2 regions of the Streptomyces sp. NPDC059696 genome follow, and region 1 is predicted to be linked to the other one. Evidence: riboswitches for the same ligand, from Rfam matches in the RefSeq annotation. Region 1 holds a riboswitch; the other holds the start of a gene.
The links. Region 1 has a riboswitch for glycine ahead of gcvT (glycine cleavage system aminomethyltransferase GcvT). Riboswitches for the same ligand answer to the same signal wherever they lie in the genome.

Region 1 (15,569 bases):
CACCTGAGGAAGCCCCCTCATTCGATGGATCACTTGCTGCGAGGGTCGAGGGCGTCACGCAGCCCGTCACCCAGCAGGTTGAAGGCCAGGACGGTGATGAAGATCGCCAGTCCGGGCACGAACATGTACTGCGGATCAGCCGTGTAGAGATCCACAGCGTTGCTGAGCATTCCGCCCCAGGAGGCCTGCGGCGGAGCGATACCGACGCCGAGGAAGCTCAGCGCGGCCTCGAACAGGATGTTCGTCGGAATGATCAGCGTCGCGTAGACGAGGATCGGTGCGACGAGGTTCGGGAGGAGCTCCCGGAACAGGATGTACGGGCCGCGTGCCCCGAGGCTCGTGGACGCCTCGATGAACTCCCGCTTGCGCAGGGTCATCGTCTGGGCGCGCACGATGCGGCCGATGTACGGCCAGCTGAAGAAGCCGATCACGAAGATCAGCACGCAGATGCGCAGCGGCAGGCCTTCGAGGCCGAAGAACCCGTCCTGCACGGAGGCGGAGATCGAGATCGCGAACAGCAGCAGGGGGAAGGCCAGGAACGTGTCCATCAGCCTGCTGATCACACTGTCGATCCAACCGCCGTAGTACCCGGCGATGACACCGAGCACGGTTCCGATGCACACGGACAGCAGCGTGGCGCCGCCCGCGACCAGGAGGGAGACCCAGGAGCCGTCGATGATGCGGGCGAGCATGTCACGGCCGTACTGGGGGTCCACGCCCAGCGGGTGGTCCCAACTCATACCTCCCCAGCCGCCCTTGGGGGCGAGCAGTGCGGGGTCGATGAGGTCCTGGTTGAACTTGTTGGGATCGAGGTTGAAGATCCACTGGATCGGCTTGGAGAACACCGCCAGCAGCGTGAGCAGGATGACGATGACGCCTCCCGCCATCGCCACCTTGTCCCGCTTGAAGCGCATCCAGGCGATCTGGGTGAGCGAGCGCCCTTCGATCTGGCTCTTCTTGACCCCGGAGAGCACGGCCTCGGGCTGTGCTCCGGCTTCCGCCCCGGTGGTCTCGATCGGTGCGGTCACGGTGCGATTGACCCCTCTCGGGCCGGCGGTCGCCGAGCCCCTGGTGCCGCTGTAGCGGTTTTGTTTGTCTCGTACACGAGACCGACCCGGCCCGTGTCTTGCCGGGAGTCTTCAACGCTTTGGCGATCTGTTGCCAGACTTGGCGGTGAAAGGATGCGTAAACGTGATGCTGTCTGCGGGGTTCCGTTATCCGGACAACGGGTGACCGGGGTCGGACACCCCAGGACTAGGGCATTTTAGGACAAGCCTGTATTTTTTACCCCTATCTACGCGCGAAGAGCTGAACCATCGTCGCGTTGCAGGGGTGGCGCGGAGGAGGCCGCCGGGGGCGACTTCCGGCCGGTCAGTACCGGCCCTGGGCCGGAGGGTAGCCGTAGCCGGAGGCGGGCGCCTGGACCGGGGCGGTGGCGTGGGCCTCGCGGTCGTAGAACGGGCGTGCCTTCGCGCGCAGCCACATGGCGACCGGGTCGTGCTCGTCGGACAGGGCGACGGTCGACACGGGCAGCCCGTCCGGTACGGCGCCGAGGGACTGCTGCATCATGGCGCGCACCGAGTCCACGGCCGGCGGCGAGGTGTCGTACACGTCGAGTCCGATGGCGAGATACGGCGCTCCCAGAGCGGGCTGCACCCAGGCGCGGCGCAGCGAGCGGACGGCCGGGGTGCGGTGGGCGTTCTGCGCGAGGAGGGCGTAGAACTGCGGGATCTCGATGGCCGGTTCGGACAGGCGCAGCGGTCCGGCGGGCTGGCGGTCCAGGCCCGTGGCGATCCGGCGCAGGTCGAGCCAGGGGATGCCGACCCCGCCGCCCGGGGCGTGCGGGTTGAGCCAGAGGCCGTAGTGGTCGGGGTAGAGGGCGCGGGCGACGTCGAGTCCGTCGATGACCTCGTACGAGCGGTTCCAGCCGCTGGCGGAGAGCTCCTGGGCGGAGGTCACGCAGGGCGCGTAGCCGTGGCCGTCGACGTCCATGTTCCCGTACTGGGCGTCGGGCGAACCGGCCTGACCCTGCCACAGGAGCATCCAGATCTGGCCGGTGTGCGGGGTTGCGAGCGCGCGCAGGAGTGCCTCGTAGGCGTCGTAACGCCCGGGCGTGACCTGGCGCAGCATGTGCTCGACCTGTCCGGCCGCGGCCGTGCCGCTCGCGCTCACCTTTACCGCCCCTTCATACAACGCCTCGACGGTGCCCTAGCTTAAGCCCGCAGGGGAGCCGGGGGATTATGCCGTCGGGCGGGTGCGGGTCGTGTGTGGTTGATCGCGCAGTTCCCCGCGCCCCCTGCGGCGCTGACCTACCGCTGGAAGAAGGGCCGGACCCGCTCCCGCATCCAGCTGCCCACCGGGTCCTCCGTCACGTCCAGCAGGACCAGGTTGACCGGCCAGGGTGCCGGGGCCGCGGTGACGGCGCGGGTGAGGGCGTCCAGGGGGAGGGCACGCAGGTCGCCCTCCCACTGGGAGAGTTCGACGCCGACGAACATCACCGGGTCGGCGGTCTCGATCGCGGCGAGGCAGCGGCGGGCGGTGACGACGACACCGGTCGCCTCGAACTCCGCGGAGGCGGCGGCCAGGAAGTCCACCGGGTCGTCCTGCCAGTCGGGCTCGAAGAGGCGGACCCGGCCGCCGCTCGCGGGGCCGTCCAGCGGGGTCCGGCCGGCCCGGCACAGCTCGGCCACGGCGGGCGGGGGGAGCGGGATGCCGACCACACCGCCCGGGTTGACGGCTATCCCCGCGTGCGGGGGCAGGCCGCGGGCGAACTCCACCGCGGGGGCGATGGTGTACGACATGTGCGAGCCGGCGACCTGGCGGAACTGCTCCTCGGAGCTGAACACCGGTACGTAGGCCTGGCCGTCGATCTCGATGCCGGGCAGGTCGAGGGGGCCGCTGTGCGGGCCGCCGCCGTTGGGCAGCGGGATCCAGACGAAGCTGCGGCCCAGCACCTCGACGATCCGCCCGCCGGCCGCCGGTCCGGCGCCGAGGGAGGCCGAGAGCACCTCCTCCAGCTCGTTGCCGGGCCAACCGCCGTGCGGGTGGGTCTGCGTCTGCGCCGGGAAGTCCGCGGAGAAGTCCGCCGGGATGTCCATCTGCCTACCGCCTGCCTGGAACCACTGCTGTGGCTCAAAAGGCTAACGGCTGACCACCGCGGGCGGCATGGGTGATGCCGGCTCGTGCACGCGGGCGTGGTTCAGCCCGTGAAGCCGATTCTGCGGAGGCTGTCCGCCGCGTCCCGGTCGGCCAGCACGGCCGAACCGCAGCCGGCCGGGAGGTCGCCGCGCTCCACCGCGCGCAGCAGGCGGGTGCTCGCCGCGCGGTGGCGCAGGAACGCGTAGCGCGAGACGCCGCGACCGCGGTCACGCTGACCGGCCAGGGCCTGTTCGGGTGTGACGTCGAGCAGGAGCAGGTGCAGGGTGCCGCCGCGGCGGCGGGCCTCACGGGCGAGCCAGCGGCGGACCCAGGCCTGGGTGCCGCAGTCGTGCACGACGACGCCCTCGCCCGTGCGCAGGGCGCGGCGCAGTGCGGCGTAGTGGGCGAGGCGGACGAACGGGCGGTAGAGCGCGTACGGCAGGGCGCGCGGCATGCGGCGGGCCCAGCGGTCGCGGGTGTCCTGGGAGTCGATGCGCCGGCCCGGCACGGTGCGCCGCATCAGGGTGGACTTGCCGCTGCCGGGCAGGCCCGTGACCACGACGAGATCGCGGGGGCCGAACAGCAGCGCGCGCGGACCGCGGCCGGCGCGGTCGCGCAGGTCGCGCACGACCGGTGCCGGTGCCGGCACCGGAGCACCGGCCGCCCGGGCCGGAGCGGCCGGCTGCTCGGGCAGCGCGATGCCCGTCGTCGCGTACGCGGTGGTCCTGTTCACCGTGATCGTCCTCCCCTGGGGCCAGGTACGAGGTCCATCCCCGCCGAGTGTAAAGAGAAGGTAATGCCGTAGGCCTCTCATTTACGTGCCCGTCCTGCAACAGGGCTGCTACAGGTCGCTGCGTCCGGCGCGACGGACTCGTGCACTCCCTGGGAAAGGTCCCCCTGCCGCGCCGGAAGGATGCGTGCAATGATGTGCGCGCCAACTGCATACCGGCCGTTTGAATCCGCGCGGGAGAGTTCCCAGCACCGCAAGAGCTGGGGCGCCGAAGGAGCAAGTCCCTCCCTTGAATCTCTCAGGCCCCGTTACCGCGCGGGCGAGGCACATCTGAAAAGCGGGCCATCTCCTCCGCACGCGAGGCGTGGTCCCACCCAAGGTGCAAGCCGTGTCCCGCGTGGTCATGGCGAACCTCTCAGGTTCCGATGACAGATGGGGAGGAACGACCTCGCCCTCCCCCCGCTCGGCTTCGCTCGCGCGGGAGGGACCCCATTCGCCCTGGGAGACGACCGACTGTGAGCAGTACAGGAGAACTCCGTCACACCGCGCTCGATGCCCTGCATCGCTCGCTCGGCGCGACGATGACCGACTTCGCCGGCTGGGACATGCCCCTGCGCTACGGCTCCGAGCGCGACGAGCACACCGCCGTGCGCACCAAAGCCGGGCTCTTCGACCTCTCCCACATGGGCGAGATCACCGTCACCGGCCCGCAGGCCGCCGCGCTGCTGGACTTCGCCCTGGTGGGCAACATCGGCGGCGTGAAGCCGGGCCGCGCCCGCTACACCATGATCTGCCGGGCCGACGGCGGCATCCTCGACGACCTGATCGTCTACCGCCTGGGCGAGACCGAGTACATGGTCGTCGCCAACGCCTCCAACGCCCAGGTGGTCCTGGACGCGCTGACCGAGCGCGCCGCCGGTTTCGACGCCGAGGTGCGTGACGACCGGGACGCCTACGCGCTGCTCGCCGTCCAGGGGCCGGAGTCGCCCGGGATCCTGAAGTCCCTGACCGACGCCGACCTCGACGGCCTGAAGTACTACGCCGGGCTGCCCGGCACGGTCGCGGGCGTCCCGGCCCTGATCGCCCGGACCGGCTACACCGGCGAGGACGGCTTCGAGCTGTTCGTGAAGCCCGAGCACGCCGTCGAGCTGTGGCAGGCCCTGACCAAGGCCGGCGAGGGCGTCGGCCTGGTCCCGTGCGGGCTGTCCTGCCGCGACACGCTGCGCCTGGAGGCGGGCATGCCGCTGTACGGGCACGAGCTGACGACCTCCCTCACGCCCTTCGACGCCGGGCTGGGCCGCGTGGTGAAGTTCGAGAAGGAGGGCGACTTCGTGGGGCGCGAGGCCCTGCGCGAGGCCTCCGTCCGGGCCGAGCAGAACCCGCCGCGCGTCCTGGTCGGTCTCGTCGCCGAGGGCCGCCGCGTCCCGCGCGCCGGGTACACGGTCGTCGCCGGCGGTGAGGTGATCGGCGAGGTCACCTCCGGCGCCCCCTCCCCCACCCTCGGCAAGCCGATCGCGATGGCGTACGTCGACACCGCGCACGCCGCGCCCGGCACGAGCGGCGTGGGTGTGGACATCCGGGGCAGTCACGAGCCGTACGAGGTCGTGGCGCTGCCGTTCTACAAGCGCCAGAAGTAGACACTGGCCGAGGGCCGCGGCAGCGACCCCGTGCCCGTCGTCCCAGCTCATCAGCAGTCCCCCCTTCCACAGCACTCCCGCGCGTACAGGAGAATCCAGGCCATGAGCAACCCCAACGAGCTGCGCTACAGCAAGGAGCACGAGTGGCTGTCGGCCGCCGAGGACGGCGTGTCGACGGTCGGCATCACGGAGCACGCGGCCAACGCGCTCGGCGATGTCGTGTTCGTCCAGCTTCCCGAGGTCGGTGACTCCGTGTCCGCCGGCGAGACCTGCGGCGAGCTGGAGTCGACCAAGTCGGTGTCCGACCTGTACTCCCCGGTCTCCGGAGAGATCACCGAGGTCAACGAGGACGTCGTGAACGACCCGTCGCTGGTGAACTCGGCCCCCTTCGAGGGCGGCTGGCTGTTCAAGGTGCGGGTGACGGACGAGCCGGTCGACCTGCTCTCCGCCGACGAGTACACCGCGTTCTCCGCGGGCTGAGGGAGTCGTATGTCCGCCCTGAACACACCCCTGCACGAGCTCGACCCGGCCGTCGCCGCGGCGGTCGACGCCGAGCTGCACCGCCAGCAGTCCACGCTCGAGATGATCGCCTCGGAGAACTTCGCCCCGGTCGCGGTCATGGAGGCGCAGGGCTCGGTCCTCACCAACAAGTACGCCGAGGGCTACCCGGGCCGCCGCTACTACGGCGGCTGCGAGCACGTCGACGTGGTCGAGCAGATCGCGATCGACCGCATCAAGGAGCTGTTCGGCGCCGAGCACGCCAACGTGCAGCCGCACTCCGGCGCCCAGGCCAACGCGGCCGCGATGTTCGCGCTGCTCAAGCCGGGCGACACCATCATGGGCCTGAACCTCGCCCACGGCGGTCACCTGACCCACGGCATGAAGATCAACTTCTCCGGCAAGCTCTACGACGTCGTCGCCTACCACGTGGGCGAGGACGGCCGGGTCGACATGGCCGAGGTCGAGCGGCTGGCCAAGGAGTCCAAGCCGAAGCTGATCGTCGCCGGCTGGTCGGCCTATCCGCGGCAGCTGGACTTCGCCGCGTTCCGCCGGATCGCGGACGAGGTCGGCGCGTACCTGATGGTCGACATGGCCCACTTCGCCGGGCTCGTGGCGGCGGGCCTGCACCCCAACCCGGTGCCGCACGCCCACGTGGTCACCACCACGACCCACAAGACCCTCGGCGGCCCGCGCGGCGGTGTGATCCTCTCCACGGCCGAGCTGGCCAAGAAGATCAACTCCGCCGTCTTCCCCGGTCAGCAGGGCGGCCCGCTGGAGCATGTGATCGCCGCCAAGGCGGTGGCCTTCAAGGTCGCCGCCTCGGAGGACTTCAAGGAGCGCCAGCGCCGTACGCTGGAGGGTGCCCGCATCCTGGCCGAGCGTCTGGTGAAGGACGACGTCCGGGCCGTGGGCGTGGACGTCCTGTCCGGCGGCACGGACGTGCACCTCGTCCTGGTCGACCTGCGCCACTCGGAGCTGGACGGCCAGCAGGCCGAGGACCGGCTCCACGAAGTGGGCATCACCGTCAACCGCAACGCCATCCCGAACGACCCGCGTCCGCCGATGGTGACGTCCGGTCTGCGGATCGGCACACCGGCCCTGGCGACCCGGGGCTTCGCCGCCGAGGACTTCGCGGAGGTGGCGGACGTCATCGCCGAGGCGCTGAAGCCGTCCTACGACGTGGAGGCCCTCAAGGCCCGGGTGAAGGCCCTGGCCGACAAGCACCCGCTGTACCCGGGTCTGAACAAGTAAAAGAAGAAACCTTTCGGGTGCCGCCGCCCGTCGCGAGCGGCGGCACCCGCCCCCCTCTGCACCACCCCCGTAGTCAGGAGTTCCCCCGTGGCCATCTCGGTCTTCGACCTGTTCTCGATCGGCATCGGCCCGTCCAGCTCCCACACCGTCGGCCCGATGCGGGCGGCGGGCCTGTTCGTGCGGCGGCTGCGCAACGAGGAGCTCCTGGGGTCCGTCGCCTCCGTCCGCGCGGAGCTGTACGGCTCGCTGGGCGCGACCGGCCACGGCCACGGCACGCCCAAGGCGGTGCTGCTCGGCCTGGAGGGCGACTCGCCGCGCACGGTCGACGTGGGCAGCGCCGACGAACGGGTGGAGGCGATCAGGACCGGCGGCCGGCTGAACCTGCTCGGCGAGCACGAGATCGCGTTCTCCTTCGACGACGACATGGTCCTGCACCGCCGCAAGGCCCTGCCGTACCACGCCAACGGCATGACCCTGTGGGCGTACGACGCCTCGGGCGCGGAACTGCTGACCAAGACCTACTACTCGGTCGGCGGCGGGTTCGTCGTCGACGAGGACGCGGTCGGCGCGGACCGCATCAAGCTCGACGACACCGTGCTGAAGTACCCCTTCCGCACCGGCGACGAGCTGCTGCGCCTGACCGAGGAGACGGGTCTGTCCATCTCCGCGCTGATGCTGGAGAACGAGCGGGCCTGGCGCACCGAGGAGGAGATCCGCGCGGGCCTGCTGGAGATCTGGCAGGTGATGCGGGACTGCGTGGCGCGCGGACTGTCCCAGGAGGGCATCCTGCCGGGCGGTCTCAAGGTGCGCCGCCGGGCCGCGAACACCGCGCGCAAGCTGCGCTCCGAGGGCGACCCGCTGGCGCTGTCCATGGAGTGGATCACCCTCTACGCCATGGCGGTCAACGAGGAGAACGCCGCCGGCGGCCGGGTCGTCACCGCCCCCACCAACGGCGCCGCCGGCATCATCCCGGCGGTCCTGCACTACTACGTCAACTTCGTTCCGGGCGCCGACGAGGAGGGCGTGGTCCGCTTCCTGCTCGCCGCGGGCGCGATCGGCATGCTCTTCAAGGAGAACGCCTCCATCTCCGGCGCCGAGGTCGGCTGTCAGGGCGAGGTCGGCTCCGCCTGCTCCATGGCCGCGGGCGCCCTGGCCGAGGTCCTCGGCGGCTCGCCCGAGCAGGTCGAGAACGCCGCGGAGATCGGCATGGAGCACAACCTCGGCCTGACCTGCGACCCGGTCGGCGGCCTGGTCCAGATCCCCTGCATCGAGCGCAACGGCATGGCCGCGGTCAAGGCCGTCACGGCCGCCCGCATGGCGATGCGCGGCGACGGCTCCCACAAGGTGTCCCTGGACAAGGTCATCAAGACGATGAAGGACACCGGCGCGGACATGTCGGTGAAGTACAAGGAGACGGCCCGGGGCGGGCTGGCGGTGAACATCATCGAGTGCTGAGGCCGGCGGGGCGGGCGTCTTGCCATGCGAGATGGCGATACCGGAAAACGAGATCGCTGACATCGTTGTAGGGCCCATGTTTCACGCGTGAAAGACCGAACGATGCCCGCACCAGCCCCCGGTCCCGCCCCGACAGCCGTCAACTCGCGGTCCCGTGTCCTCGTCGCCAGCCTCATCGGCACGACGATCGAGTTCTACGACTTCTACATCTACGCGACCGCCGCGGTGCTCGTCTTCCCCGCGCTGTTCTTCCCGAGCAGCGACCCGACCACCGCGCTGCTGTCGTCCTTCGCGGTGTTCGGCGCCGCGATGGTCGCCCGCCCGATCGGCGCCGTCGTCTTCGGGCACCTCGGCGACCGGCTCGGGCGGAAGAAGACGCTCGTCGCCTCCCTGCTGACCATGGGCATCGCCACGTTCCTCATCGGCGTCCTGCCGACCTACGCGCAGGTCGGCTGGCCGGCCACCGCACTGCTCGTGCTGATGCGCCTCGCCCAGGGCTTCGCGCTCGGCGGCGAGTGGAGCGGCGCCGCCCTGGTCGCCACCGAGAACGCGCCCAGCGGCAAGCGGGCCCTGTACGGCACCTTCCCCCAACTGGGCGCCCCGCTCGGCTTCATCATCGGCAACGGCCTGTTCCTGGCCATGGGCGCGCTGCTGCCCTCGGCGGCCGGCGCCGATCCCTCGCAGCCCTCGGACGCCTTCGTCAGCTGGGGCTGGCGCGTGCCGTTCCTGTTCTCGGCCGTGATGGTCGCCATCGGCCTGTGGGTGCGCTCCCGGCTCGTGGAGTCGGCGGTCTTCACCAAAACCCGCGCCTCGGGCGGGGTGCGGCGGCTGCCGCTGGCCACCGTGGTGCGCGGCCACGGCAGGCAACTGGTCCTGGGCACCTTCATCATGCTGGCGACCTATGTGCTCTTCTACCTGATGACCACGTTCTCGCTCAGCTACGGACGCACCCCGCAGGACGCCGCCGTGCCCGGACTGGGGTACGACTACACGACGTTCGTGCTCATGATGATCTTCGGTGTGCTGTTCTTCGCCGCGTTCACCCTGATCTCCGGACCGCTCGCCGACCGCTACGGCCGGCGCACGACCCTGATCTGGATCACCGCCGCGATCGTGGTCTTCGGGCTGGTCTGGGTGCCCCTGATCGAACTCGGCACCCTCGGCGTGGTGCTGTGGCTGGTGCTCGGCTTCACGCTGATGGGCATGACCTTCGGCCCCATGGGCGCGCTGCTCCCGGAACTCTTCCCGACCAGCGTGCGCTACACCGGCTCCGGCATCTCCTACAACGTCAGTTCGATCCTCGGGGCGGCGGTCGCGCCGTTCATCGCCGTGGCGCTGTGGGAGACCGGCGACGGCTCACCGTGGCTGGTCGGTGTCTACCTCTCGGCGATGGCGGTGCTGACGCTGATCGCGCTCCTGCTCGGCAAGGAGACCAGGCACCTCTCCCTCGACTCCGGGGAGACCGGCTCCGTCACCGACGCGCCCGCTTCCCCGGTCACCTCCTCCGCCTCCTGAATCCGCCCTCCGTGCACGAGCGCCGGGTGCGAGCAGCTTCGCGCCCGGCGTAGGGCCGCCGCAGCGGGGCATCACCACACCCCGGACCGGGGGACCTCCGCCCCGCACGCGACCGAAGCCGGCCTTTCCGCCCCGGCCGGTGCCGGCACGTGTCATGGTGGGGCAACTCCCCCTCCCCCACGTGCACTCCAGGGAGACCCCCATGCTGCGCGGAATCGACGTGAGCGCCTACCAGAGCTCCTCCTACGACACCGACGGCCTGTCCTTCGTCTTCGTCAAGGCGACCGAGGGCCGCTCCTACGTCAACCCCAAGCTGGCCGCCCAGACCGAGCGCGCCAGAGACGCCGGACTGGTCGTCGGCTTCTACCACTTCCTGTGGCCGGGCAACCTCACCGCCCAGGCCGAGTACTTCCTGAGCAAGGCCCCCGACCGGCCGGGCGACATCCTCGCCGTCGACTGGGAGACGACCGGCGAGGGGACGCACGCGAGCAACGCCGAGAAGGACCGTTTCATCCGGAAGCTGAAGGACCTCCGCCCGGAGAACCGAGTGATCCTCTACTGCAACCGGCACTTCTGGCTGAACGTCGACACGTCGTCCTCCGCGGGCGACGGCCTGTGGATCGCCGACTACGTCTCGGCGGGCAAGCCCCGCATCAAGGCGAAGTGGCGCTTCCACCAGTACACCGACGACCCGCTGGACAAGAACGTGGCCGCCTTCGCGAGCAGAGCGGCGCTGCGCGCGTGGGCCGGCGCGGCCTGACCTAGCCGCGGAACTCCGGCGTGCGCTCCGGGGACGCCTCCGCCAGGGCCTTCCTGACCGCCTCCACGCCGTCGCGCAGGCCGTAGACCGGGGTGCCGGGCTGCTGGCGCCAGGAGTCGTCGATGCCGCCCGCGTCGACGGTGTCGAAGCCGAGCGCGTCGATCAGTTCCCGCACCTTGCGCTTGGCCGCCTCGTCGTCGCCCGCCACCGGCAGGGCCATGCGGCCGGGGTCGCCGGCGGGGAGCGGGCGGTCGAGGATGTCCTGGGCGTAGGTGCCGTTGAAGGCCTTGACGACCGGGTGGCCGATGTGGCGTTCCGTCCAGCGGCTCTCGGTGAGGCCGTCGTCCTCGATCTCCGCGATCCTGCCGTCGCGCTGTCGCGGGTAGTAGTTGCCGGTGTCGATGACCGCGACGCCGTCCGCCGCGCCGTCGAGCAGGCCGGAGGGGAGGTCCGGGACCGCCTTCAGCGGAACCGTGACCACGACGACCTCGGCGTCCCGTGCCGCCTCCCCGGCCGTCACGGGCGTCGCGCCGGTCTCCTCGGCCAGGGCCGTGAGCGTCTCGGGCCCGCGGGAGTTGGCCACCGACACGTCGTGGCCGAGGGCGGTGAGCCGCCGGGTCAGGTTGCCGCCGATGTTGCCCGCTCCGATGATGCCGATCTTCATGTCCTCGCCTCGTCCTTCCGGAGGTGAACAGCGTCTCGTGGAGTCCCGTAGTCGGGCTCAACCGGCGGGGCGGGTGGGCTATTCCGGCTCCGGGTGCGGGCCTCGCCCTCCCGGGACACGGCGAGGGGCCCGGTCCGCGGCGTGGACCGGGCCCCTTCGCTCGGCAGGGCGAGCCGGGCGCCTACTTGTTCAGGTAGGCCCAGAACTCGTCGAAGCTCAGCTGCTTGTCGCCGTCGAGGTCACGCGTCTTGATGACGACCTCGGCGACCGACTCGGTGACGTTCCAGTCACCCGAGCGGGCCAGGGCGGTCTTGAACTCGGCAGCGGTGATGAAGCCGTCACCGTCCGTATCGATCCGCTCGAACTGCTTGCGTGCTTCCTCGATGTCCGCCACCGGTCCGCCCCTCATCTCGTGCTGTACGTCCTGCTGGCGCAGGTCTGACGCAGGTCAGATTAACCGGCCGTGCGGGCCTCCAGCGCGGCGGCCACCCAGGCGAACTCCTCGTCGTGGGTCGGCTGGGGGCCGAGGCCGTTGACCACGGCCTGCAGTGCGCGGTAGCGGGCTACCCGTGGATGGGTGGCGGCCGTGAGGCGCTCGAGGACGACCGCCCGGTCCATGTCGCCGATCAGGTCGCGGAGGACCTCGTCGGCCTCCGGTGTGCCGGGGACGATGCCGCGCCGGCGTGCCCGGGTGGCGAGGGATACGAGCCGGCTCATGAACCACAGGGACGAACCGGCCGGGACGTCCGGCCCCCGGTCGGCGGCGTTGAACTCGACCACCTGCCGCATCTGCGTGCGGAAGCCGGGGTCCTGGATCAGCTCGGCCAGCTCCACCCAGGCGTCCACCTGCTCGGGCGTGGGATCGTCGGGCAGATGGGCGGCCGCGAAGCGCAGCCTGCGGCGGATGTCGGGGTCCGCCGTGTCGATCCCCTCGAAGACCTCCGCCATGAAGTCCTCGACGATCCGCCGCCGCTCGGCCGCCGAGAGCCGTGCCAGTCTGTTCATGAGTGTCATCTCCTCCGCGCTGGAACCCCGCTTCGCCACGGTCGACAGCACCGCACGGGTCACCTTGAGCGCCCGGATCTGCGCGTCCAGCGCGATCACGTGCGCGGCCGCGACCTGCGCGAGGGTCGTCTCACCGGCCAGGACCCGGTGGACGTCCGTGAGGCCGAGGCCCAGCTCGCGCAGGGTGCGGATCAGCTCCAGCCGTGCCACGGACGCCGCGTCGTACAGCCGGTATCCCCCCGCGGACCGGCCCACCGGGGGCAGGGCGCCTCGTCGGACCAGTAGCGGATGGTGCGCACGGTGAGTCCCGTGACCCGGGCCAGTTCCCCGATGGTGAGCAGTCCGGTGCGGTCGTCGGTCATGCCCGCGAGTCTGGACCCTCCAGCGGGTGGAGACTCAAGGAGCCGCCACCGGCCGTCACCGGCCCGGGCTCAGCGGAAGACGCCCGTGTGTCCCAGGGAGTAGCGGCCGGGTTGCGGGTACACCGCGAGGCCGTGCGGGCCGCTGCCGACCGGGATGCGGGCGAGCTGGATGCCGGTGCGGGTGTCGACGGCGTACACCTCGGCGTCGTAGCGGCCGGACAGCCACAGCACCTTGCCGTCGGCGGAGACGCCGCCCATGTCGGGGCTGCCGCCGTCGGGCAGCCGCCACTTCCTGGTCAGCCTGTCCTGGGTGAAGTCGAAGACGGAGACGGTGCCCTCGCCGCGGTTGGTCACGTACATCTCGCGGGAGTCGCGGCTGACGTAGAGGCCGTGGCAGCCCTTGCCGGTGGGCAGCAGGGTGGGTTTGCCGAACCGGTCGCCGTCCAGGACCCACATGCCGTGGGCCATCATGTCGGCGACGTAGAACTTCTTTCCGTCGGGCGAGACCTTCACGTCCTGCGGCATGGCGCCCTGGAACGGCAGCCGCTGCTGCCCGACGACCTCCATCTTCTCCGTGTCGACCTTGAGCAGTTCGCCGCTGAACTCGCAGGAGACGATGAAGTACCGGCCGTCGAGGGAGAAGTCGGCGTGGTTGACGCCGTAGCAGGAGACCGGGACGGTCTTCTTCACCTCCATGGTGTGCGGGTCGCGGAAGACCAGCTGGCGGTCGAGGGAGGCCATGACGACGGCGTACCTGCCGTTGGGCGTGAAGTAGAGATTGTAGGGGTCGTGGACCTCGACCTCCTTGCCCGCCTTGCCGGTCCTCGGGTCGATCGGGGTGAGGGTGTGGCCGCGGTTGTTGTTGACCCACAGCGTCTTCAGGTCCCAGGACGGGACGACGTGCTGCGGCTGCCGGCCCACCCGGATCGTCTCGGTGACCTCGTAGGTCTTCGGGTCGATGACGGTGACGGTGTCGGAATTGGTGTTGGGGACGTAGACCCGGGACGGGAAGTCCTTGACCACCGGGGACAGCTTGTTCGGGCGGTCGGCCGCGTACACGTCCTCGGGATCCAGGACGGGCGGCATGCCGGGCAGGCCCCGCACGGGCTTCCTCTCGGGCGGGGCGGGTACGGCCGCCTCGGTGCCGCGCGCCTCGGAGGTCCGGTCCCCGCTCCCGGTACCGCAGGCGGCGAGGACGGCGAGGGCGGCACCCGCGACCAGGGTGCTCTTGATGAGATGGGGACGCATTGCACCATTTAATGGGCGCCCGGCGGGGAATCCGGTGATTAGTCCGTCCGGCGACCGGGTGAGGCACGGGACGTGCTCAGCGCTCGGCGACCCGCATCTCGAACCAGGTGGTCTTGCCCCGGGGCAGCAGGTCGACGCCCCAGCGGTCGGCCAGTTTGTCGACGAGGAACAGGCCCCGGCCGCTGATGTCCATCTCCTGGACGGGCATCAGGCAGGGCAGGCCGCGGGAGGGGTCGCGGACCTCGACGCGGATCCAGCCGCGGCGCCGGTGCAGTCGCAGCCCGAAGACCCGGGCGCCGGTGTGCCGTACGGCGTTGCCGACCAGTTCGGACACGAGCAGGACCGCGTCCTCGGTGGTCTTGGGGGTGAGGCCCCAGTGCCGCAGGATCACGACCTGGGTGAGCCGTCTCGCCGTGGCGGCGGACTCGGGACGGGACGGCAGCGGAACCTCTGCCTCCGTCGGGTTGCCGTACAACTCCAGCGCCTTGAGCGCGTATTCGTCCTCGACGGTCGGCGACCAGCGCGCCGCGGCCGCATGTGCGTGTCCCCGCGGCTGTTCCATACCCTCCAGCCCCGCCATGCCCCCATCATGGCCGCCCGGGGCTCCCGAAGGGGCCGTTCCCGGGGAATACACCCCGGGGAACGAGGGGTGGACCGACGATCATCCGTCATATGACAATGGCATCTCGAAGCCGCAGGAACCCACCCTGACCTGCTGGAACGTCATATTCCGGCACGATCGCCGGACTCTCCCGTTCCGGCACGCTTAAGGCTGCCTTAAGGCTGTCATAAACCGCCCCATCGAGGGATCCCGGGTCCGACACCGTGTCAATTGCAAGCCCCTGGAGGAATGTTCAGAGGAACTTCGCCTTGCCCGGCCCCTCCTCCACGAAGCTGCGCATCCCGCGCTCACGGTCCTCGGTGGCGAACAGACCCGCGAACCAGTTCCGTTCGATCGCGAGGCCGGTGTCGATGTCCGTCTCCAGACCGGTGTCGATCGACTCCTTCGCGGCGCGCAGCGCGAGCGCCGGGCCCTGCGCCAGCTTCGCGGCCCAGGCGTGAGCCTGGGTGTACACCTCGTCGGCGGGGACGACCCGGTCGACCAGGCCGATCTCACGGGCCTCCTCGGCCTTCACCATCCGGCCCGTGAAGATGAGGTCCTTGGCCTTGGAGGGGCCGACCAGGCGGGCCAGGCGCTGGGTGCCGCCGGCGCCGGGGATCAGGCCGAGCAGGATCTCCGGCTGGCCGAGCTTGGCGTTCTCGCCGGCGATGCGGAAGTCCGCGCACAGGGCGAGTTCACAGC
Region 2 (15,569 bases), on a different contig from region 1:
GTCTCGTGGCGCACCACCCGGAGCAGGGATGGAGCCTGCTGTGCAACGGCGTGGTGCTCTTCGAGGACACCGGCGAACTGCTTCCGGACGGTCGGGCCATCGCCCCGCACCGCCCGGTGGCGGGCCAGGTGATGACGGCCGCCTGAGGCCGCTCGGCGAGGCACCGCCCCGCCGGGGGACATGAGGGGCCGGCCGCAGGACACCCTGCGAACCGGCCCCGACGCATATCCGACGGCCGTCACTGAACGTGACCACCCGCGACGTCCCGTTCATACCCTCCCCACCCCACCCGCGACGTCCCGCCCGTGCCCCGCAGGTCTCCCCCTCGGCGTCCCCTCTCGGCGCCCCCCTCGGCGTCCGGTCCGCCCCCCACCACCGCGCCTCGCCGCCCTCGACGTCCCGTTCCCCGCCCGAACGCCTTCCCACGGATGCCCGTTCTCCGGAAGACTCCTGGACGTTTCGCGGTCACCCGTCGACGGAGGTGGGGCTGGTGGGAGCAGAGGGGGCCGGCACCGGGGGCAGGGTCACGATCTCGGAGATCGCCCGGCAGGCCGGCGTGTCGGTACCGACCGTGTCCCGGGTCGTCAACGGCCGGTCCGACGTGTCGCCGCAGACCCGGGCCCGGGTCGAGGACCTGCTGCGCCGGCACGGCTACCGCAGGCGTCCCGCCGCCCCGGGCACCCGCGCCGCCCTGCTCGACCTGGTCTTCGACGACCTCGACAGCCCCTGGGCCGTGGAGATCATCCGTGGGGTCGAGGAGGCCGCGCACGCCGCCGGGACCGGCACGGTGGTGTCGGCCATCCACGGGCGGTCCGGTGACGCCCGCCAATGGATGCGCAACCTCAGGTCCCGCGCCTCCGACGGCGTCATCCTCGTGACGTCCTCCCTGGACCCGCCGCTCCACGAGGAGCTGCACATCCTCGGCGTGCCCCTGGTGGTCGTCGACCCGGCGGGCTCCCCGGCCCTCGACGCCCCCACGATCGGCGCCGCCAACTGGTCGGGCGGCATGGCGGCCACCGCACATCTGCTGTCCCTCGGCCACCGCCGCATCGGCCTGATCGCCGGGCCGCCCCGCCTGCTGTGCTCCCGGGCCCGCCTGGACGGATACCGGGCGGCCCTGGAAAGCGCCGGCGTCCCACCCGACGCCTCCCTCGTCGTCCCCGGCGACTTCCGCCCCGAGTCCGGATTCAGCGCCTGCCACATCCTGCTCGACCTGCCCGAGCCGCCCACCGCGCTGTTCGCGGCGAGCGACGGGATGGCCCTCGGCGCGATCGAGGCCCTGCGCCGCCGCGGCCTGCGGGTGCCACAGGACATGAGCGTGGTCGGCTTCGACGACCTGCCGGAGGTCCGCTGGTCGGCACCGCCCTTGACGACGGTCCGCCAGCCCCTGGCGGACATGGGCGGACTGGCCGTGCGCACGGTACTCGGCCTGACCCGCGGCGAGCAGCCGGACTCGCCGCGCGTCGAGCTGGGCACCGAGCTGGTGGTGCGGGCGAGCACCGCGCCTCCGGCCTGAGGACCGGCGCCCCGCCACCCCCTGTCCGGCGGGGCGCCCGCCCGCCCCCGCTACCGCCCCCCGAGCGCCTCGCGCAGCGCGACGTACGCGGGCTTCGGCCGCAGGTCCTCGTCCCAGGGCAGGGCCGCGCCCTCCCCCGGGAAGAACGCCGGGATCCACGAGTACTTGTCGGTGTAGTCCCAGACGGTGATGCCCACGCACCGGCGGACCGCCAGGCACGCCTCGGTCAGGTCGGCGTACCACTCGGCCTGCTGGGCCAGCTTCTCCTCGGTCGCGGGCAGTTGCATCCGTATGTCGACCTCGGTGAGGGCGGTGTCCAGACCGAGCCGGGAGAAGCGGCGGAGGTTGTCCTCCAGGGTGGTGGGATAGCCGTACTGCAGGGCCAGATGGGCTTGCAGGCCGATGCCGTGCAGGGGGACGCCCGCCGCCTTGAGCTCCTTGGCCAGCCGGTAATAGGCGTCGCTCTTGGGGCCGATGCCCTCGATGTTGTAGTCGTTGAGGTACAGCTTCACGCGCGGATCGGCCTGGTGCGCCCAGCGCAGCGCGTCGGCGATGTAGCCGGGCCCCAGCGTCTTGTAGAAGACCGACTCCCGGTACGTGCCGTCCTCGTTGAACGCCTCGTTGACGACGTCCCAGGCGAACACCTTGCCCCGGTAGTGCCGTACCTCGGTCTGGATGTGCTTCTTCAGCACGGCCCTCAGCTCGGGGGCCGTCCACTCCCTGCTCGTGATCCATTCGGGCAGCTGGCTGTGCCAGACCAGGGTGTGGCCGCGCACCTTCTGCCGGTGGGCCCGGGCGAGGTTCACGATCTCGTCGCCCGCGGTGAAGTCGAACACCCCCTGCTGTGGCTCGGTCGCGTACCACTTCATGCCGTTGCCGGGCGTGATCTGGTCGAACTCGCTGCCGAGCAGGGCCGTGTAGGGCCCGTCCACGAGCTCGGGGTTGTCGGTGGCGCTGCCGAAGTAGCGGCCGTGCCGCTGGGCGAGGTCGGCGAGGGTGGGCTGCTGGTGACCGGCCTGCGCGGGCGTGCCGGCGCCGATGCCGGCGGCGACCAGGAGCGCGGCGACGGCGCCGGCGAGTCTGAGACGGGTGGTGCGCATGGTGCGACTCCTCACGACGGTGGGTGGGTAGAGCCGTACGGTTCCGCGGCGCGTGTCAGCCCTTGGTGGCGCCGGCGGTGAGGCCTCCGACCAGCTGGCGCTCGGCCACCGAGTAGAAGGCGAGGGCGGGGAGCATGGCCAGCACCAGGTAGGCGAAGACCTTGGCGTACTCGGCGGAGTACTGCCCCTGGAACTGCTGGACGCCGATCGGCAGGGTCCACCACTGCGCGTCGGTGAACACCAGCAGCGGCAGGAAGAAGTTGTTCCAGCTGGTGACGACGGCCAGTACGGAGACGGTGCCGAGCGCGGGCCGGGCCATGGGCAGCAGCACGCGCCAGAAGAAACCGAACGGGCTGCACCCGTCGAGCGTGGCCGCCTCCTCCAGTTCGCCGGGGATCTGCCGGAAGAAGCCCCGCAGGATGATGATCGTCATCGGCAGTCCGAAAGCGGCCTGCGGGAGGATCACGCCGAGCGGGTTGTCCAGCAGGTCCAGCGAGCGCAGCAGCAGGAACAGCGGCAGGGCCGCCACCGCGAACGGGAACATCAGCCCCATGGTGAACAGCGTGAACAGCGCCTCCCGGCCGCGGAAGGCGAACCGCGCGAAGGAGAAGGCCGACAGCGCGGAGACCGCGACCACGAGGACGGTCGTGCCGATCGCGATCAGCGTGCTGTTGCCGATCAGGCGCCAGAAGTCCCCCGAGCCGAGGATGCCGGTGTAGTTGGAGGTCACCCAGGACTCGGGCAGTCCGACCGGGTTGCGGGAGAGCTCGTCGGTGGACTTGAAACCGGAGAGCGCGGCGTAGAGCAGCGGGACGGCCATGACCGCCCCGACGACGACCAGGACGAGGTGCAGGCTCCAGGTCCTGCCCCGTGCACGGGTCTTCTGACTGGCTGTCACTTTCCGTCACCCCGCATGGTCGTGGTGGCCCCTTCCAGGTCGCGCCGGAGGACGAACCGCTGGTAGGCGAGGGCGAAGACGAGGCTGATGCCGAACATGACCACGCTGATCGCGCTGGCGTAGCCGACCTGGTAGCGCTTGAAGCCGTACTGGAACATGGTCACGGCCATGGTCTCGGAGTGGTGGTCGGGGCCGCCCGCGGTGGTCACCCACACCAGGTCGAACAGCTGGATCGACCCGATGACGGCGAGGAACACGCTGATGCGCAGGGTGGGCGCGAGCAGCGGCAGCGTGACGTTGCGGAACCGCTGCCAGGCACTCGCCCCGTCGATGAGCGCCGCCTCGGTCAGTTCCCTGGGAACGGCCTGGAGCCCGGCCAGGTACAGCATCATGTGGAAGCCGAAGTACTTCCAGGTCATGACCAGGAAGACGGTCGCCATCACCGTGGAGGGATCCGCGAACCACTCGCCGCCCAGACCGTCGAGGCCGACCCTGCCGAGGACCTGGTCGGCGAAGCCGTCGTCCGGGGCGAAGATCATGCCGAAGAGGATTCCGGTGATGGCCTCGGACAGGACGTACGGAGCGAAGAACAGCATCCGGTAGACCGCCCGGCCGCGCATCCGCTGGTTGAGCAGGACGGCCATGGCGAGGGCGAACGGCAGCTCGATCGCGAGCGACAGTGCCACCAGGACCAGGCAGCGCCACAGGTCGCCGAGGAAGACGTCGTCCTGGAAGAGCCGGGTGAAGTTCTCGCCGCCGATGTAGTCGGAGGGCATGCCGAAGCCGCCCCAGCGGAAGAACGCGGCGTACAGGGCGAACAGCATCGGCAGCAGCACCAGGCCCAGGAACAGGACCAGGGCCGGGAGCTGGAAGCCGGCCGCGGTGAGCCAGTGCAGCGTGCGGCGCCGGGCCCGCCCCGTGGGCCGGTCCGCGGCCGGGGGCGGGGAACCGGTGCCGGGGCCGGTCCGTTTGTCCGGCAGGAACGTGGAGGTCATCGCCGGCTACTGCTCTTCCTTCGCGGTCTTCGTGATCGACTGGGCGACCTGCCCGGGCGACTTGGATCCGGCGATGAGCGCGGCCACGCTGTCGTTGACCTCCTGGCCGACGGCGGGCGCGTACGCCTGGTCGAGGTAGAGCTGGAAGCCGGTGGCGGCCTTCAGCTGGGCCTGCACGGCCTTGATGTTGGGGTCGGCGATGGCGCTCTCGGCCGCCGGGACCACGGGCAGAACCCCGGTCTTCTTGACGAGTTCCAGGTCGGTGGCCTCGGACGCGAAGAACTTGAGGAAGTCGACGGCCTCCTGCGGGGCGCCCCGGCGCAGTGCGTGCCCGCCGCCCCCGCCGAAGACCTCGGTGATGGCTCCCTTGCCGCCCTCGACCGCGGGGAACGGGAAGAAGCCGAGGTCCTTGCCGAGGCCCTTGCCCGCGTCGGCCTGGACCGTGGGTGCCCACTGCCCCATGAGCTCCATGGCCGCCTTGCCGTTGCCGACGGCGGCGGCCTGGCCGGTGGGCGAGGAGTAGGCGGCGCCGAGGAAGCCCTTCTGGAACGGCCGGAGGGCGACGAGTTCCTTCAGGTGCTCACCGGCGTCCAGGAAGGGGGCGCCGGTGAAGTCCTTGTCCTCGTAGGCCTTCTGCAACGCCCCGGCTCCGGCGGTGCGCATGGCCAGGTAGGCCCAGTAGTACATGCCGGGCCACTTCTCCTTGCCGGCCAGGGCCAGCGGCGTGATCCCGGCCGTCTTCAGCTTGCGTACGGCGTCGAGGAAGCCGTCCCAGGTGGTCGGCGGTTCGGCGATGCCGGCCTTCTCGAAGTGCGCCTTGTTGTACCAGAAGCCGATCATGCCGATGTCGAACGGGACGCCGTAGGCCTGGTCGTCGATCAGGTACGGCTCCCTGGCGACCGGCAGCAGGGCGTCTCCCCAGGGCTTGGTCCGGTCCGTGAGGTTCTCGACGAGCCCGGCGTCGACCTGCTGCTTGAGCACGCCGCCGCCCCAGGTGTGGAAGATGTCGGGCAGCTTCCCGGAGGCGGTCAGAGCTGTCATCTTCGACTTGTAGGCGTCGTTCTCCAGCTGGACGATCTTTATCTTGACCTTGGGGTTCTGCGCCTCGAACTTCCGCGCGAGAGCGGCCCAGACGGTCTTGGCCGGCTCGGTGGTGGAGATGTTCCACCATTCGACCGTGGTCGTCCCGGACGACCCTCCGTCCGAGTCCCCGCCGCATGCGGTCAGTGCCGTCGTCGCCAGACCGGCCGCGGCGGAGGCCGCCAGGAAGCCGCGGCGGGACAGTGCCGGGTCGCCCATCATGCTCTCCTCGAAAGTTTCGATCGAGATCCAGAAAGCTTCGCTGCTGCCGCACCCTAGAGACAGCGGCTAAACGGTGGCAACCCCTTGAACAAGGGGAATCTCCCGCCCAGAAGAAGACAGCGAGGAGTGACGAAACATTCGGGTTCTCAGGCGAACGTTACGCAGGGACGGCACGTATGATCACACAGGGTGTCCGCCGGTTGACCGCTGTTCCGTACCGCCATCGCCCGAAGAGAACCGTCTCGCGTGCTCCCAGCTCAGGGTTTTCGGTTTCGCAGCCGCCCACGCGGCCAGTCTTAACGGAAGCTTGACGCGCTCAGCCCCGTCATTCGCGGGCCACGGCATCACGCTCCGCTTACGCTGATCGGGCCGTCCAGGGATGGCCGGAACCACGCCGAACAGCACGTCTGGAGCACACGCCGATGGCCACCACCGAGCACCCTGCACCGGGCCGCCGTGCGGGGTCTTCTTCACCCAGCCGTCTGCGCGCCTGGATGCTGGAGGGCCTGGCGGACATGGGCAAGGGCGGCGGCCACACGGGGCCGCACGCCTCGCCGGAGCCCCCGCACCGGGGGCAGCGCTGGTGGCGAGTGATGTGCCTGACCGGCGTGGACTACTTCTCGACCCTCGGCTACCAGCCGGGCATCGCGGCCCTCGCCGCCGGACTGTTGTCACCGATCGCGACCCTCGTCCTGGTCGTCGTCACACTGGCGGGCGCCCTGCCCGTCTACCGCCGCGTGGCGCGGGAGAGCCCCCACGGTGAGGGCTCGATCGCGATGCTGGAGCGGCTGCTGTCCTTCTGGCAGGGCAAGCTGTTCGTCCTGACCCTGCTCGGCTTCGCGGCCACCGACTTCCTGATCACCATCACCCTGTCGGCCGCCGACGCCTCCACCCACCTCGTGGAGAACCCGCATCTGACGAGCGTCCTGCACGACAAGCAGATGCTGATCACCCTGGTCCTGGTGGCCCTGCTGGGCGCGGTGTTCCTCAAGGGCTTCCTGGAGGCGATCGGCGTCGCCGTCGCCCTCGTCGGTGCCTACCTCGCGCTGAACGCGGTCGTGGTGGCCGTCGGCCTCTACCACGTCATGACCGCGGGTCATGTGATCACCGATTGGTCGAGCGCCCTCACCGCTCAGCACGGCAACGTCTTCGCCATGATCGGCGTCGCCCTGCTCGTCTTCCCGAAGCTGGCCCTCGGTCTCTCCGGCTTCGAGACGGGCGTCGCCGTGATGCCGCACGTCAAGGGCGACCCCGGGGACACCGAGGAGAGCCCGAAGGGCCGGATCAGGGACACCAAGAAGCTGCTGACCACCGCGGCCGTCGTCATGAGCTGCTTCCTGATCACCACCAGCTTCATCACCACCCTGCTGATCCCCGAGAAGGAGTTCGAGCCGGGCGGCCAGGCCAACGGCCGTGCCCTCGCCTACCTCGCGCACGACTACCTGGGCAACACCTTCGGCACGGTCTACGACGTGTCGACGATCGCCATCCTCTGGTTCGCCGGCGCCTCCGCGATGGCCGGACTGCTCAACCTGATGCCGCGCTACCTGCCCCGCTACGGCATGGCCCCGCACTGGGCCCGGGCCGTCCGCCCCATGGTCCTCGTCTTCACCCTGATCGCCTTCCTGGTCACCTGGATCTTCGACGCCGACGTCGACGCCCAGGGCGGCGCCTACGCCACCGGTGTCCTGGTCCTCATCAGCTCCGCCGCGATCGCCGTGACCATCGCCGCCCGCAAGGCCCGGCAGCGCAACTGGACGATCGCCTTCGCGGTCATCTCCGCGGTGTTCCTCTACACGACCGTGGTCAACGTCATCGAACGCCCGGACGGCGTGAAGATCGGCGCCTGCTTCATCGCCGGCATCATCCTGGTCTCCCTGCTCTCCCGGCTGGCCCGGGCGTTCGAGCTGCGCGTGACCAGCGTGACGCTGGACGACATGGCGGAGCGTTTCGTGCGGGACACGGCCAGCCGCCGGATGCGGTTCATCGCCAACGAGCCGGACCGCCGCGACATCGCCGAGTACCGCGACAAGATCGAGCAGATCCGGCACGACAACGACCTGCCCGGCCAGGAGGACTTCGTCTTCGCCGAGGTGACGGTGACCGATCCGTCCGAGTTCGAGGCGGGCCTGACCGTACGCGGCGAGGTGCTGCACGGCCGTTACCGGGTCCTGACCCTGGAATCGTCCTCCATCCCGAACGCCCTGGCCGCGCTTCTGTTGCACGTCCGCGACTCCACCGGCCGCACCCCGCACATCTACTTCGAGTGGACCGAGGGCGGGCCCTTCGCCAACTTCCTGCGCTTCTTCCTCTTCGGGCAGGGCGAGGTCGCCCCGGTGACCCGCGAGGTCCTGCGCGAGGCGGAACCGGACCGGATGCGGCGGCCGAGGGTGCACGTGGGGTGAGACTCACCCGGCCCGGCCGCGGCCGACGAGGTGCGGCGCCGCCCCGGCCGCCATCGTCCGGGGCGTGTTCGTCCGCACCGTCGTACCGGCCGTCCCCGGGCCGTCGTACGCGGCCGGGCGACCCTGCCGCGTTACCCCCGACGGCCGACCCCGCGCCCGCCGTCACCTGCCGCGCCCCTATCGTGACCGGCATGCAGTCCTACACGATCGGCCAGGCAGCACGGCTGCTCGGCGTCAGCCCGGACACCGCCCGCCGCTGGGCCGACGCCGGTCGCATCACGACCCACCGCGACGAGACGGGGCGCCGGCTCATCGCCGGGCGGGACCTGGCCGCCTTCTCTGTCGAACTGGCCCGGTCCGGCGCCGCCGAGGAGGACGCCCCGTACACCTCGGCCCGCAACGCCTTCCCCGGCATCGTCACCGCGATCAAACTCGGCGACGTCGCCGCCCAGGTGGAGATCCAGGCCGGACCGCACCGGCTCGTCTCACTGCTCACCCGCGAGGCGGTGGAGGAGCTGGGCCTGGAGGTCGGCATGGAGGCGACGGCCCGCGTGAAGTCGACGAACGTCCACATCGACCGCGTCTGAGCCGGCCGGCGGAAGGCGGTCCACCCGCGCGCATACCGGCCCCACGCGCCCACCGCGGCTACCGTGCACCCATGAGCCTGAGCATCCGCAACCAGCTCCCCGGCACCGTCACCGCCCTCACCCCGGGCGAGGCCATGGCGACGGTCAGGGTCCGCCTCACCGGCGGCCAGGACCTCACCGCGGCGATCACCCGCGAGGCGGCCGAAGACCTCCGCCTCACCCCCGGCACTGCCGTGCGCGCCCTGGTCAAGTCCACGGAGGTCTCCCTCGCCACCGCACCCGTCGAGGGCCTGTCGATCCGCAACCGGCTCCCTGGCACGGTCACGGACCTCGCCGCCGGCGACGCGATGGTGTCGGTCCGCCTCACCGTCGAGGGCGGCGAACTGACCTCCGCAATCACCCGGGACGCCGCGGAGGACCTGGCCCTGTCGCCCGGAACCCCCGTCGTCGCCCTGATCAAGGCGACCGAGCTGTCACTCGCCACCGCCTGACCCGGCGGCGAACGGTGGGAGGGGCCCCGCACCGCGGAGCCCCTCCCTTCGACCGGTCGGCCGGTCAGTCCTCGTACGCGTCCAGCGGCGGGCAGGAGCACACCAGGTTCCGGTCGCCGTAGGCCTGGTCGATGCGGCGCACCGGAGGCCAGTACTTGTCCGCGGGCGACACCCCGGCGGGGAAGACGGCCTCCTCACGGCTGTAGGCGTGCTCCCACGGGCCGGCGAGCGCGCCGGCGGTGTGCGGGGCGCCGCGCAGCGGGTTGTCCTCCGCGGGCCACTCGCCGGAGCCGACCTTCTCGATCTCCGCGCGGATGGCGATCATCGCCTCGCAGAACCGGTCCAGCTCGGCCAGGTCCTCCGACTCGGTCGGCTCGATCATCAGCGTCCCGGCCACCGGGAAGGACATGGTCGGCGCGTGGAAGCCGTAGTCGATCAGCCGCTTGGCCACGTCGTCGACGCTCACGCCGGTCGCCTTGGTCAGGGGCCGCAGGTCGATGATGCACTCGTGCGCGACGAGCCCGCCGGGGCCGGTGTAGAGCACCGGGTAGTGCGGCTCCAGGCGCTTGGCGATGTAGTTGGCGCTGAGCACGGCCACCTGCGTGGCCCGCTTCAGGCCCTCGCCGCCCATGAGCCGGACGTACGCCCACGAGATGGGCAGGATGCCCGCCGAGCCCCAGGGAGCCGCGGAGATGGGGCCGACGCCCGTCTCGGGACCGGCCTCGGGCTGCAGCGGGTGGTTCGGCAGGTACGGCGCGAGGTGCTCGCGGACCGCCACCGGGCCGACGCCCGGGCCGCCGCCGCCGTGCGGGATGCAGAAGGTCTTGTGCAGGTTGAGGTGCGAGACGTCGCCGCCGAAGTGCCCCGGCTTGGCGAGCCCGACGAGCGCGTTCAGGTTGGCGCCGTCGACGTAGACCTGACCGCCCGCCTCGTGCACCTGGGCGCAGATGTCGGCGACGTGCTCCTCGAACACGCCGTGCGTGGACGGGTAGGTGATCATCAGGACGGCGAGCTGGTCGCGGTACTGCTCGATCTTCGCCCGCAGGTCCTCGACGTCGATCTCGCCGTCCTCGGCGGTCTTCACCACGACGACCTTCATGCCCGCCATCACCGCGCTGGCGGCGTTGGTGCCGTGCGCGGACGACGGGATCAGGCAGATGGTGCGCTGCTCGTCGCCGTTGGCCCGGTGGTAGCCGCGGACGGCGAGCAGACCGGCCAGCTCGCCCTGCGACCCGGCGTTCGGCTGGAGGGACACCTTGTCGTAGCCGGTGACCTCGGCGAGCCGGTCCTCCAGCTCGTGGATGAGGGTGAGGTAGCCGCCTGCCTGCTCGGCGGGCGCGAAGGGGTGCAGCTGCCCGAACTCGGGCCAGGTGACCGGCTCCATCTCCGTGGTCGCGTTGAGCTTCATGGTGCAGGAGCCCAGCGGGATCATGCCGCGGTCGAGCGCGTAGTCGCGGTCGGCCAGCTTGCGCAGGTAGCGCAGCATGGCGGTCTCGGAGCGGTGCTGGTGGAAGACGGGGTGGGTCAGGTAGTCGTCGGTGCGCAGCAGCGCACCGGGAAGGCCGTCCTCGGTGGCCGCGTCGAGCGCCTCGATCACTCCCTCCACGCCGAAGGCCGCCCACACCGCACGCAGCTGGGCGCGCGTGGTGGTCTCGTCGCAGGCGATGGAGACGTGGTCGGCGTCGACGAGACGCAGGTTGACGCCGTTGTCCCGCGCGGCGGCCACGACCTCGGCGGCCCGTCCCTCGACGCGCACGGTCACGGTGTCGAAGTAGGAGCCGTGCACGACCTCGACACCGCCGCCCGCGAGTCCGGCGGCGAGGACGGTGGCGTACCGGTGGGTGCGCCGCGCGATGCCCTTGAGGCCCTCGGGACCGTGGTAGACGGCGTACATGCCGGCCATGACGGCGAGCAGCACCTGCGCGGTGCAGATGTTGCTGGTGGCCTTCTCGCGGCGGATGTGCTGCTCACGCGTCTGCAGGGCGAGCCGGTAGGCCTTGTTGCCGTCGGCGTCCACGGACACGCCGACGAGCCGCCCGGGCAGGCTGCGCGCCATCTTGTCCTGGACCGCCATGTAACCGGCGTGCGGTCCGCCGAAGCCCATGGGCACGCCGAAGCGCTGGGTCGTGCCGACGGCGATGTCCGCGCCGAGCTCGCCGGGCGACTTCAGCAGCGTCAGCGCGAGCAGGTCGGCGGCGACGGTGACGAGCGCCCCGAGCTCGTGCGCCCGGTCGATGACCGGCTTGATGTCCCGCACGGCACCGGAGGCGCCGGGGTACTGGAGGAGCACGCCGTTGATCTCGCGCTCGGCGATCCCGTCGGGGATGCCGTCGCTGAGGTCGGCGACGACGACCTCGACACCGGTCGGCTCGGCTCGAGTCCGGATCACGGCGATGGTCTGCGGCAGCGTGTCCGCGTCGACCAGGAACAGGCCCTTCTTGTTCTTGCCCAGCCGCCGCGACAGCGCCATGGCCTCGGCGGCCGCGGTGCCCTCGTCGAGCAGGGAGGCGCCCGAGGTCGGCAGTCCGGTCAGGTCGGCGACCACGGTCTGGAAGTTGAGCAGCGCCTCGAGCCGGCCCTGCGAGATCTCCGGCTGGTACGGCGTGTAGGCCGTGTACCAGGACGGGTTCTCCATGACGTTGCGCATGATGACGGGCGGCGTGAACGTGCCGTAGTAGCCGAGGCCGATCATGGAGCCGAGGACCTGGTTGCGGTCGGCGAGGGAACGCAGCTCGGCGATCACTTCGGCTTCGCTGCGGGCGCCGGGCAGATCCAGCGCCTCGGCACTCTTGATCACGGCCGGGACGGCGGCGGCGGTCAGCTCGTCCAGCGAGCCGTAGCCCACGTGCGCGAGCATCTTGGCGCAGGCCTCGTGGTCGGGGCCGATGTGGCGCTGCTCGAAGGGGACTGCCTCTTCGAGCTCGGAGAGCGGAATGCGGTGGGCGGTCATTACGGAGGCCTCCTGGTCGACACGACCTTCGAGGGGCACCACGGCACGGGTACCCGGACGGCCTCCCCCTCTGTCATCTCAACCTGAGAGCTTCACCGGATGGCCCGAAGGCCTCCGGCTTTCACCGTCGGTGAGAGCGGAAGCCGTCGACACCCGCCCTGCTTTCCAGAGTGACCTCGTCCGTGCGGTACGTGAGCCTGAGAGATTCCGGGGAGGATTTGCTCCTTCGGCGCCTCCGATGGTGTCTGGAGGACTCTCCCGCACGGGGTCAACAGCCGATGCCAGCCTACCAGCGCGGTCGACGCACGAACCTTCGAGTGGCCGCATCCCCGCTTGTGCCGTTTTGTAGTGTCTACGTATGAGTTGCGACCATGTGGAGGGCCCGTGCGAACCGACATCGATCCGCGCAACCTGATCGGCCGCAAGGCGTTCGACCGCAACGGGACCAGGATCGGCACCATCGACGAGGTCTACCTCGACGACGCCACCGGCGAGCCGGAGTGGGCGGCCATACGGACCGGTCTGTTCAGCAGGGACGCCTTCGTCCCCCTGGAGCCCAGCGAGCTGATCGAGGGCGCCCTGCACGTCCCCTTCGAGCGGGCCCTGATCAAGGACGCCCCCGACTTCGGTGTGGGCCGCCATCTCTCGCCCGAGCAGGAACTGCAGCTCTACCACCACTACGGTCTCGACGTCGCCGCCCCGCCCCCGTTCCCGGACCACGACTTCGGCAAGCTCGCGGGCACCGACGAGACGGCCTGAGATCCCGCTTCGGCGGCCGGCCCTCCCTCCCCCGCCGACACCAGAGGCAGCGGATCCGCCGCTTCCAGATCCGGATCGTCGATCCGGAAGGTCCGTACCCGCCCGGGCTCCGAGTCGGGCGTCTCGAACCGTACGGTGACCCGCCCCAGGCCACTGCCCTGCACCCACCCGTGCCCGAACTCGGCGTGCCGCACGTCGTGCCCGGCGGGCCAGCGCCGCTCGGCGAGCGAGGGCTGCTCCTCGGCCGGCGCCGGGGGCTGCTCCTCGACCGGGCTCTCCGCGACCGCCCGCTCCCCCGCCGCCTGGGCGAACAGGTCCTCCTGCGTGTAGTCGGCGAGCCCGGTCACCCCCACCCCGAGCAGCCGCACCCCGCCGGTCGTGTCCACGGAGTCCAGCAGCCGGGCCGACGCCTCACGCACCACCGCGGGGTCGTCCGTGGGGCCGCGCAGCGTCTCGGAGCGGGTCAGTGTCGAGAAGTCGTAGCGGCGCACCTTCAGCACGATCGTCCGCCCGGACAGCCCGGCCCCTCGCAGGCGCCGCACGCACCGCTCGGCCAGTCGCTGTACCTCCAGCCCGACCCGTGTCCGGTCGTGGATGTCGACGTCGTAGGTGTCCTCGACCGACACCGACTTCGCCTCGCGCTCGGCCACCACCGGCCGGTCGTCGCGGGCCAGGGCCATGGCGTAGAGGCCGTGCCCGTGCGCCTTGCCCAGCAGCCGGACCAGCTCGTCCTCGCCCGCCTCGACGATCTCCTCGACCGTGGTGATCCCCGCCCGTCTCAGATGGTCGCCGGTCGCCGGCCCCACCCCCGGCAGGATCCGCACCGGCTTCGGCCCGAGCATGGCCCGCTCGCTCCCCGGCTCGATGACCACCAGCCCGTCGGGCTTGGCCTCCTCCGAGGCGATCTTGGCGAGCATCTTCGAGGCGGCGAGCCCCACCGACCCGGTCAGCCCCGTGGCGGCCCGGATGTCCGCGCGCAGCTTGACCCCTGCCAGCCGCGCCGACCGCTCGTCCCACGCCACGCCCCCGGCCTCCAGGTCCACGAAGGCTTCATCGAGGCTCAGCGGCTCCACCAGCGGCGACAGCGCCCGCAGCAGCTCCATCACCCGCTCGCTGATGGAGCGGTACAGGTGGAAGCGCGGCACGAGGTAGGCGGCGTTGGGCGCGAGCCGCCGGGCCTGCCCCATGGGCATCGCCGAATGCACCCCGAAGACCCGCGCCTCGTACGACGCGGTCGCCACCACGCCGCGCGGCCCGAGCCCGCCCACGACCACGGCCTTCCCACGCAGACTCGGCTTGGAGGCCTGCTCCACCGAGGCGTAGAAGGCATCCATGTCGAGATGCAGGATCGTGGGCGCGGTTCTCACATCTCCGATGCTGCCCTACGCCACTGACAACGCCCTGCTCGACCACCCACGTCGCCCACGAGAGTCTCCACAACCGGCTCTCGCGGAACCGCCCGCCCGGCGATGAGGAAACGTCACGCCTGCTCCGGCCGTGTGTGGGGGCGGCGACCGGGCGGCTCTAGACGGCCCGGTTCCGCCGGCGTGCCAGCTCGTCCGCCGGGTTGGGTCCGACCAGCGTCTCGCCGGTGTCGATCCGCTCGCCGTGCAGCTGGGACAGCGCGCTCTCGACGTCCCGCCACACCACCCCGACGGCGATCCCGAAGACGCCCTGGCCGCCCTGCAGCAGGGCGTGGACCTCGTCGGGCGAGGTGCACTCGTAGACCGTCGCGCCGTCACTCATCAACGTCATGCGCTCGAGATCGCTGAAGCCGCGCTCCCTGAGGTGCTGGACGGCGGTGCGGATGTTCTGCAGCGACACCCCGGTGTCCAGGAACCGCTTGACGATCTTCAGGACGACCACGTCCCGGAAGCTGTAGAGCCGCTGCGTCCCGGACCCGTAGGCGGGGCGCACACTCGGCTCCACGAGTCCGGTGCGGGCCCAGTAGTCCAGCTGCCGGTAGGTGATACCGGCGGCGGCACAGGCCGTCGGGCCGCGATAGCCGATCTGCTCGGACGCCATGGACGTCGCCTCTCCGCTGCTCGGCACCGCTGTCGGTCGCTGCGGAGCGTGGTCGGACGCACCACCGGGCTGAGGACGTCCTCCGCCCGGGAAAGGCCGGGAGCCGGGGGGAGGGTACGGACCGCTCGCCCTGAGACTGCGCTCGGGGCCGCCCCCAGCCGTACCGTCGCCGCTGCTTCTCACGCCGACCTCCGTCCTTGACCTGCCTTCTCGACGGTAGGCAGTCACCAGGGGTGCGTCAACGATCGCCACACTCGCCACGCCGAGTGATAATCACCCTGAGAGTGGTTTCCCGTGCCTCGTCGCGGGGAAAGGCTAGCCGAATGTGCCCGAACGGGCCGTGCGACGCTCTCATGAGCCCCCGGCACATGCGGGCATTTCACCCGCCGCACAGACGGCGGGCGACCCCGTCACGGACCTCGACGTCCGTGGGGCCGCCCGTGCTCCCGGCGGGCCGCAGCCGCCGCGCAGGAGCTCACTGGCTGCTGCTGCCGAAGTCCTCCGGGGAGATCTGGTCGAGGAACTCGCGGAACTTCTCCAC

Region 2: another riboswitch for glycine. It lies ahead of gcvP (aminomethyl-transferring glycine dehydrogenase); the one in region 1 lies ahead of gcvT (glycine cleavage system aminomethyltransferase GcvT).

What each region holds. Positions count from the first base shown of each region.
Region 1 covers NZ_JBHWFG010000054.1:19,497-35,065, reverse strand. Annotated here, with positions in the region: gene ACFV20_RS34980 (ABC transporter substrate-binding protein) at 1-21, opposite strand, end outside; gene ACFV20_RS34975 (ABC transporter permease) at 30-1,028, opposite strand; gene ACFV20_RS34970 (enhanced serine sensitivity protein SseB C-terminal domain-containing protein) at 1,372-2,172, opposite strand; gene ACFV20_RS34965 (enhanced serine sensitivity protein SseB) at 2,310-3,098, opposite strand; gene ACFV20_RS34960 (AAA family ATPase) at 3,200-3,871, opposite strand; glycine riboswitch at 4,093-4,192, shown strand; gene gcvT (glycine cleavage system aminomethyltransferase GcvT) at 4,384-5,505, shown strand; gene gcvH (glycine cleavage system protein GcvH) at 5,608-5,985, shown strand; gene glyA (serine hydroxymethyltransferase) at 5,995-7,257, shown strand; gene ACFV20_RS34940 (L-serine ammonia-lyase) at 7,345-8,712, shown strand; gene ACFV20_RS34935 (MFS transporter) at 8,815-10,227, shown strand; gene ACFV20_RS34930 (glycoside hydrolase family 25 protein) at 10,430-10,987, shown strand; gene ACFV20_RS34925 (NADPH-dependent F420 reductase) at 10,989-11,651, opposite strand; gene ACFV20_RS34920 (EF-hand domain-containing protein) at 11,833-12,045, opposite strand; gene ACFV20_RS34915 (MerR family transcriptional regulator) at 12,105-12,938, opposite strand; partial or broken gene ACFV20_RS34910 (hypothetical protein) at 12,956-13,018, opposite strand; gene ACFV20_RS34905 (YncE family protein) at 13,088-14,266, opposite strand; gene ACFV20_RS34900 (ATP-binding protein) at 14,343-14,846, opposite strand; gene ACFV20_RS34895 (enoyl-CoA hydratase/isomerase family protein) at 15,121-15,569, opposite strand, start outside.
Region 2 covers NZ_JBHWFG010000016.1:155,621-171,189, forward strand. Annotated here, with positions in the region: gene ACFV20_RS19775 (DUF5999 family protein) at 1-146, shown strand, start outside; gene ACFV20_RS19780 (LacI family DNA-binding transcriptional regulator) at 482-1,516, shown strand; gene ACFV20_RS19785 (endo-1,4-beta-xylanase) at 1,567-2,616, opposite strand; gene ACFV20_RS19790 (carbohydrate ABC transporter permease) at 2,672-3,436, opposite strand; gene ACFV20_RS19795 (carbohydrate ABC transporter permease) at 3,511-4,509, opposite strand; gene ACFV20_RS19800 (extracellular solute-binding protein) at 4,516-5,808, opposite strand; gene ACFV20_RS19805 (amino acid transporter) at 6,234-8,216, shown strand; gene ACFV20_RS19810 (helix-turn-helix transcriptional regulator) at 8,408-8,803, shown strand; gene ACFV20_RS19815 (molybdopterin-binding protein) at 8,875-9,294, shown strand; gene gcvP (aminomethyl-transferring glycine dehydrogenase) at 9,359-12,244, opposite strand; glycine riboswitch at 12,420-12,515, opposite strand; gene ACFV20_RS19825 (PRC-barrel domain-containing protein) at 12,629-13,003, shown strand; gene ACFV20_RS19830 (DNA polymerase IV) at 12,922-14,370, opposite strand; gene ACFV20_RS19835 (MerR family transcriptional regulator) at 14,528-15,211, opposite strand; gene ACFV20_RS19840 (bifunctional nuclease family protein) at 15,504-15,569, opposite strand, start outside.